DNA from 3 places in the Actinosynnema sp. NPDC053489 genome. Region 2 is predicted to be linked to each of the others. Evidence: riboswitches for the same ligand, from Rfam matches in the RefSeq annotation. Region 2 holds a riboswitch; each other region holds the start of a gene.

Region 1 (2,239 bases), on a different contig from region 2:
GGAGCCCCGTGGCCCAGGTACAGCACAGGCATCACGCCGTCGACTGTACGCCAGTTAGTTGAAGTTTCAACCAGGCTGCGGCGGCGCGGGGGTCCTCGGCCTCGGTGACGGCCCGCACGACCACGACCCGCTCCGCGCCCGCGGCCAGCACCTCGGGCAACCGGTCGCGGTCGATGCCGCCGATCGCGAACCAGGGCCGGTCGGTCGTGCCGGCGGTGGCGCGCACCAGGTCGAGCCCCGGCGCGGGCCGGCCCGGCTTCGTCGGCGTCGGCCAGCACGGCCCGGTGCAGAAGTAGTCCACGCCCGGCTCCACCGCCGCCGCCCGCGCCTGGTCCACGTCGTGGGTGGACCGGCCGATCACCACCGCGTCGCCGACGACCCGGCGGGCCAGCGGCACCGGCAGGTCGTCCTGCCCGAGGTGCAGCACGTCCGCGTCCACGGCGAGCGCCACGTCGGCCCGGTCGTTGACCGCCAGCAGCGCGCCGTGCCGGGCGCACGCCTCGGCCAGCACCTCCAGCGCGGCGATCTCCTGCCGGGCCTCCAGCCCCTTGTCCCGCAGCTGCACCACGTCCACGCCGCCGGCGAGCACGGCGTCGGCGAACTCGGCGAGGTCCGGCCGCGCCGGGGTGCAGAGGTAGAGCCGTGCGTCGGCGAGCCGCCGCCTGATCCGCGTTCCGTCGAGTCCTGGCACGGGCGGCACGGTAACCGCCGGCCCGGCGCGTGCGCTACGGTGGACGTGGTCCGCACGGGAGCCTGGAACGCACCGGGCTGAGAGGGAGCGTGGTTCGCTCCGACCGTCGAACCTGATCCGGGTCATGCCGGCGCAGGGAGCGTGAGTGCCTTGGCAATGCGGGTGACCGTCCTCGGCGGCGGCGTCATCGGGCTGTCCGCCGCCTGGTACGCGGCCCGGGACGGGTACGCGGTGCGGCTCGTCGACCTCGGGTCGCCGCACGGCGGCTCCTGGGTCGCGGGCGGCATGCTCGCGCCGATCACCGAGGCGTGGCCCGGCGACGAGGACGTGCTGGCGCTGGGGGTCGAGTCGCTGGAGCTGTGGCCGGAGTTCGCCCGCTCCCTCGGCGTGGCGCTCGGCCCGGCGGGCACGCTCGCCGTCGCCGTGGACCGGGCCGACGTCGAGGTGCTGGACCAGCTCCGCGCCTACCTGGACCGGATGGGGCGGTCGGCGCAGCGGCTGACGGGCCGCGAGCTGCGCGCGCTGGAACCGGGCCTGGGCGCCGTCCTCGGTGGACTGTCGGTGCCCGGTGACGTGGCCGTCGACAACCGGGCCCTGCTGCGCGCCCTGCGGGGGGCGTGCGCCGCCGCCGGCGTCGACTTCGCCGAGGGGCCCGCCGGGGACACCGACGTGACGGTGATCGCGGCCGGCGCGTGGAGCCGCGACCTGCACCCCGCGCTGCGGGACGTGATCCGGCCCGTCAAGGGCGAGATCCTGCGGCTGTCGGCCAGGCCGGGCGCGCTGCCGCCGCCCCGCCACACCATCCGCGCCCACGTCCGCGGCCGCCCCGTCTACCTGGTGCCCCGCGACGACGGGTTCGTGCTCGGCGCGACCCAGTACGAAGCCGGCTTCGACGGCGACGTCACCGTGGGCGGCGTGCGGGACCTGCTGCGCGACGCCGAGGTGGTGTGGCCCGGCGTCGCCGAGTACGGGCTGGCCGAGGCCGCCGCCGGGTTCCGCGCCGGCAGCCCCGACAACGCGCCGGTCATCGCCTGGCTCGAACCCGGGGTGCTGGCCGCCACCGGCCACCACCGCAACGGACTGCTGCTCGCGCCCGTCACGGCGCGGCGGGTGCTCGACCTGCTCCGCGAAGGAGGACACGGACGGTGAAGGCGAAGGTCAACGGCGTGGAGCGCGACCTGGCCGACGGGGCGACCGTCGCGACCGTGCTCGCGCTCCTCGACGCGCCGCCCAGGGGTGTCGCGGTCGCCCTGGACGGCGAGGTCGTGCCGCGAGCGGCGTGGGGCACGACCCCGGTGCCCGCCGGCGCCACCGTCGAGGTGCTGACCGCCGTGCAGGGAGGCTGACGTGGACGACCCGCTCGTGATCGCCGGCCGCGAGTTCGGCTCCCGGCTCGTCCTGGGCACCGGGGGCGCGGCGAACCTGTCGGTGCTCGAACGCGCCCTGGTCGCGTCCGGCACCGAGCTGACGACCGTCGCCCTGCGCCGCCTGGACTCCTCCGGCGGCGGCGTGCTGGACCTGCTGCGGCGGCTCGGCATCACCGCGCTG
Region 2 (2,239 bases):
CATGCCCGTGACCAGCGCCAACACCGTCGCCGCGGCCGCCTGGCCGAGGGTGAACCCGACCAGGTCCCACGTCTCGCCGCCGGCCAGCGCCGACAGCACCCCGCCCTCGTCCAGGCCGAGCCCGACGATCGCCAGCACCGGCCAGGCGAAGAACACGCCCAGGAACGCCAGGGGCAGCAGCGCGGCCAGCGACCAGGTCAGCCTTGGACCAGCGTGCGCCACTGCCGCACCCACCGCTCCCGGTTCGCGTCGACCTGGTCGGCGGGCAGCGAGCGCGCGGTGGCGGGCGCCGGCGCGGCCTTCGTCCACGCCTCCGGCAGCGCGACGCCCTCGCGGGACGGGTAGACGTACATCTGCCCCGGCACGTCGGCCTGCACCTGCTCGCCCAGCAGGAAGTCCACGACCTTCCGGGCGTCGTCGGGGTTCTTCGCGCCGTTCAGCACGCCCGCGTACTCGACCTGGCGGTAGCACGTGTCCAGCAGCGCCTTGGTGCGCGGCGCGCCGTCGTCGCCGATCTCCGCGGACGGCGAGGAGGCGTAGGACACCACGACCGGTCGCGGCCCCTTGCCGCTGGAGCCGGAGAAGTCCTGCGTGTACGCCTCCTCCCAGCCGCTGACGACCTTCACGCCGTTGGCCTTCAGCCCGCTCCAGTAGTCCTGCCAGCCCTGCTCGCCGAACGCGGCGATCGTGCCGAGCAGGAACGCCAGGCCGGGCGAGGACGTCGCCGGGTCCTCGACCACCAGCACGTCCTTGAACTTCGGGTCGGCCAGGTCGGCGTACTGGGCGGGCGCGCCGGTGTCCTTGAAGGCCGCCACGTCGATGTTCAGGCACACGTCGCCGACGTCCACGGCGTGCAGCCGGTTCGGCGGGTCGAGCCGGTAGCGCTGGGCGCCCCGCTGCGCCTCCGGGCTCGCGTACTCGGCGAACACGTCCTCCTTGAGCGCGCGGGAGGCGAACGTGGAGTCGACGCCGAACGCGACGTCGCCGATGGGGGCGTCCTTGGTGAGCACCAGCTTGTTGGTCAGCTCGCCCGCGTCGCCGCTCGCGAGGGGCTTGATCGTGATGCCGGTGTCGGACTTGAACCGCTCCAGCAGCTCCGGTGACAGCGCGAACGAGTCGTGCGTCACCAGCGTCACCACCCGCCCACCGGGCGGCGCGTCCGGGGTGGAGGTCACCGAACAGGCCGTGAGCAGCGCGAACGCGGTCACGGCGGGCAGCACTCGTCGGAACATCATCTCTCCCTACACCGGCATGACCCGGATCAGGTGTGGACGGTCGAAGGCTCGCGCGCCTTCCTCTCAGCCCGGCGCAGCACCGGACTCCCGTGGCGAACGCGCAGCTTACCCCGCGCGGTGGGACGATCGGGGCCATGGCCGAGCTGCTGACCGACGACCAGGTGACCACCGCCCTCGCCGCGCTGCCCGCGTGGCGCGCCCAGGACGCCGCGCTGGTGCGCACGGTGGAGCTGGCGAGCTTCGCCCAGGCGCTCCAGGTGGTGAACCGGGTGGCGGAGATCGCCGAGAACGACGACCACCACCCCGACATCGACATCCGCTGGCGCACGCTCACGTTCCGGTGCGCCACGCACTCCAGCGGCGGGATCACCGCGCTGGACGTGTCACTCGCGGAGGAGATCGACGGGGTGCTCGACGTCTTCCTCTGACTCGTCGGCCCGCTGCCGCAGCACGACGGTGATCGTGACGAGCGTGAGCAGGCCCACGGCCGGGTAGACCCAGCCGAGCAGCGACTGGTGCCAGGGGCGCGGGATGACCCAGATCGACGGCTGCGCGTTGAGCAGGAACGAGATCAGGTAGCTGCCGGTCGCCAGCAGCCACGCCGCGGCCGTCGCGGTCGCCAACCGGTGCCCGGCCGCGTACACCAGCCACATCAGCGCGGGCACCGCCCACACCCAGTGGTGGCTCCACGAGATCGGCGAGACCAGCAGGCCGAGGAACTGCACGGCCACGATCATCGCCAGGGTGTCGCGGGCCTTGACCGCCGCGTGCAGCGCGAAACCGGTGAGCACGGCGGCGACGAGCGCGGCGACCAGGAAGACCGGTCCCGTGCCGACGTCGTGGCCGACCGTGCGCGACAGCGCGCCGCGCAGCGACTGGTTGATCGCCGACCCGACCGGGCCGACGCGGGAGGCGTCGCCGAGCAGGTGGAACCAGTACTGGTTCGACAGGCCGGGCGAGATCGCGTACGCCACCGCGACCGTGCCGAAGAAGGCGGCGACCGA
Region 3 (2,239 bases), on a different contig from region 2:
CGCGATGTCCGTCGCCAGCGGCCCGAGGGTGTAGAACGGCGCCTCGCCGCACCACTCCTCCTCCAACCGCACGTTCTCCGCGATCTTGTGCAGCGGCACGTGGCCCGGGCCCTCGATCATCACCTGCACGTCGTGCGACCGGGCGACGTGCGTCAGCTCGCCCAGCGTCCGCAGCTCCGCGAACTGCGCCTCGTCGTTGGCGTCCGCGATCGACCCCGGCCGCAACCCGTCGCCGAGCGAGAACGTCACGTCGTAGGCGCGCAGGATCTCGCACAGCTCCTCGAAGTGCGTGTACAGGAAGCTCTCCCGGTGGTGGGCCAGGCACCACGCGGCCATGATCGACCCGCCGCGCGACACGATGCCCGTCACCCGCCGCGCCGTCAGCGGCACGTACCGCAGCAGCACGCCCGCGTGCACCGTCATGTAGTCCACGCCCTGCTCGGCCTGCTCGACCACCGTGTCGCGGTACACCTCCCACGACAGCTTCGCCGGGTCGCCGTCCACCTTCTCCAGGGCCTGGTAGATCGGCACCGTCCCCACCGGCACCGGCGAGTTGCGCATGATCCACTCGCGCGTCTCGTGGATCCGCTTGCCCGTCGACAGGTCCATGATCGTGTCCGCGCCCCACCGCGTCGCCCACACCATCTTCTCCACCTCCTCCCCGATCGAGGAGGTCACGGCGGAGTTGCCGATGTTGGCGTTCACCTTCACCAGGAAGTTCTTGCCGATGATCATCGGCTCCGCCTCCGGGTGGTTGCGGTTGAGCGGGATGACCGCCCGCCCCACGGCCACCTCGTCCCGCACGAACTCCGGGCTCAGGTTCTCGCGGGCCGCCACGAACCGCATCTCCGGCGTGACGATCCCGGCCTTGGCGTACGCGAGCTGCGTCACCGCCCCGTCGATCGGCCCGCGCCCCGCGACCCAGTCCGCGCGCAGCTTCGGAAGTCCACTGTGGACGTCGATGGTCGCGTTGTCGTCCGTGTACGGACCGGAAGTGTCGTACAGGTCCACGTGCTCGCCGTTGGTCAGCCCCACCCGGCGGAACGGGACGCGCACGCCCCCGCCCACCTCGCGGTAGACCTTGGCGGAGCCCGAGATGGGCCCGGTGGTGACGCTCGGCTCGACCGAACGGTCCTCGAGTGCCGTCACGACATTCCTCCCTACGCCGGCATTACCCGGTCAGGTTCAGGCGGTCGGCGGCACCGGGGCCCTCACACCCCAGCCGCCCTCTCAGCCCGCTGTGGCGCGAGCTCCCGCGTGTGTTGAGTTGTTGTGCCTGTCGGGCCTGACCATAGCCACGGCCCGCCGCCGGTGCCAAGGTGCGGATGCCAACGCCCACCGTTTGCGCGTACCTTTCACCGCGTGGCTGATCACCGGCCGTTCCCGCCCGGCGCCCGGCGCGTGGCCCGCCCCGCCGCGGTCTCGCCGTGCCCCTCGTGCGGCGACCTGGCCGGCCGCGGGTACCCCGCGTGCCGGTTCTGCGCCGAGCTCGTCGACCAGTACTGGCTGCTCGACTGGCAGGAGCTGCTCGCCGCCGAGCAGCTCGCCGAGGGCGGCGCGGGGGAGCGGGAACTGGCCGAGTTGGTGCTCGCCGACGAGGTCGGCCGCCACCCGTGGACGTGCACCGACTGGGCCATGACCCTGCTCGCGTGCTCCCGGTGCGGCGAGGAGCCGGCGACCGGGCCGGCCGACTGCGTGCGCTGCGCCATGGCCGACGGCCTGCGCTGGTCGTGGGACCACGCCGGCTACCCGACGGCGATCACGGCGGGCGAGCACGCGCTCCGCGTGGCCCGCGCCGTGCTCCGCGCCCCGCACCGCCACCGCGCCGCGACGGTCGGGGCGTGGCGGCTGCTGCTGCCGTTCCTGCTGGTGGGTGAACTGCCGACGGTGGGGGAGGTGCGCCGCATCCGGGCGGCGGTGCTGGCGGGGGCGTACGCGGAGCTGGCCGGGTGCATGGCGTACGGGGAGCTGGCGTCGTACCCGGAGCTGCCGTGGCGCCGGCCGGAGCGGGCGGCGCGTGCCGACCACCAGGGGAAGGCGCAGTACGCGAAGGTGGCGGAGGTGGTCGAGGTGGCGGAGGTCGCGGAGGTCGCGGACGAACCCCGCCCAGCGCCTGACGAACCGGCCGTGGACCTGGCGTGAAAGCGCAGGTCAGGGCCGTGCACCCGTAACCCGTTCGAGTGGACCTGTCACCGCCGAAGAACCGAAACACCGTTTTCGCCACCCTCGAACGTCGGTT

Evidence for each region. Region 2 has a riboswitch for thiamine pyrophosphate ahead of ACIGNX_RS29395 (thiamine ABC transporter substrate binding subunit). Riboswitches for the same ligand answer to the same signal wherever they lie in the genome.
Region 1: another riboswitch for thiamine pyrophosphate. It lies ahead of thiO (glycine oxidase ThiO); the one in region 2 lies ahead of ACIGNX_RS29395 (thiamine ABC transporter substrate binding subunit).
Region 3: another riboswitch for thiamine pyrophosphate. It lies ahead of thiC (phosphomethylpyrimidine synthase ThiC); the one in region 2 lies ahead of ACIGNX_RS29395 (thiamine ABC transporter substrate binding subunit).

Annotation. Positions count from the first base shown of each region.
Region 1 is NZ_JBITXT010000011.1:34,911-37,149, forward strand. Features, by position in the region: gene ACIGNX_RS24210 (dioxygenase) at 1-32, opposite strand, end outside; gene thiE (thiamine phosphate synthase) at 32-691, opposite strand; TPP riboswitch at 736-847, shown strand; gene thiO (glycine oxidase ThiO) at 848-1,840, shown strand; gene thiS (sulfur carrier protein ThiS) at 1,837-2,037, shown strand; gene ACIGNX_RS24230 (thiazole synthase) at 2,039-2,239, shown strand, end outside.
Region 2 is NZ_JBITXT010000015.1:190,746-192,984, forward strand. Features, by position in the region: gene ACIGNX_RS29390 (ABC transporter permease) at 1-222, opposite strand, end outside; gene ACIGNX_RS29395 (thiamine ABC transporter substrate binding subunit) at 198-1,232, opposite strand; TPP riboswitch at 1,220-1,336, opposite strand; gene ACIGNX_RS29400 (4a-hydroxytetrahydrobiopterin dehydratase) at 1,370-1,663, shown strand; gene ACIGNX_RS29405 (mannosyltransferase) at 1,619-2,239, opposite strand, start outside.
Region 3 is NZ_JBITXT010000011.1:39,530-41,768, forward strand. Features, by position in the region: gene thiC (phosphomethylpyrimidine synthase ThiC) at 1-1,149, opposite strand, end outside; TPP riboswitch at 1,140-1,267, opposite strand; gene ACIGNX_RS24250 (hypothetical protein) at 1,363-2,142, shown strand.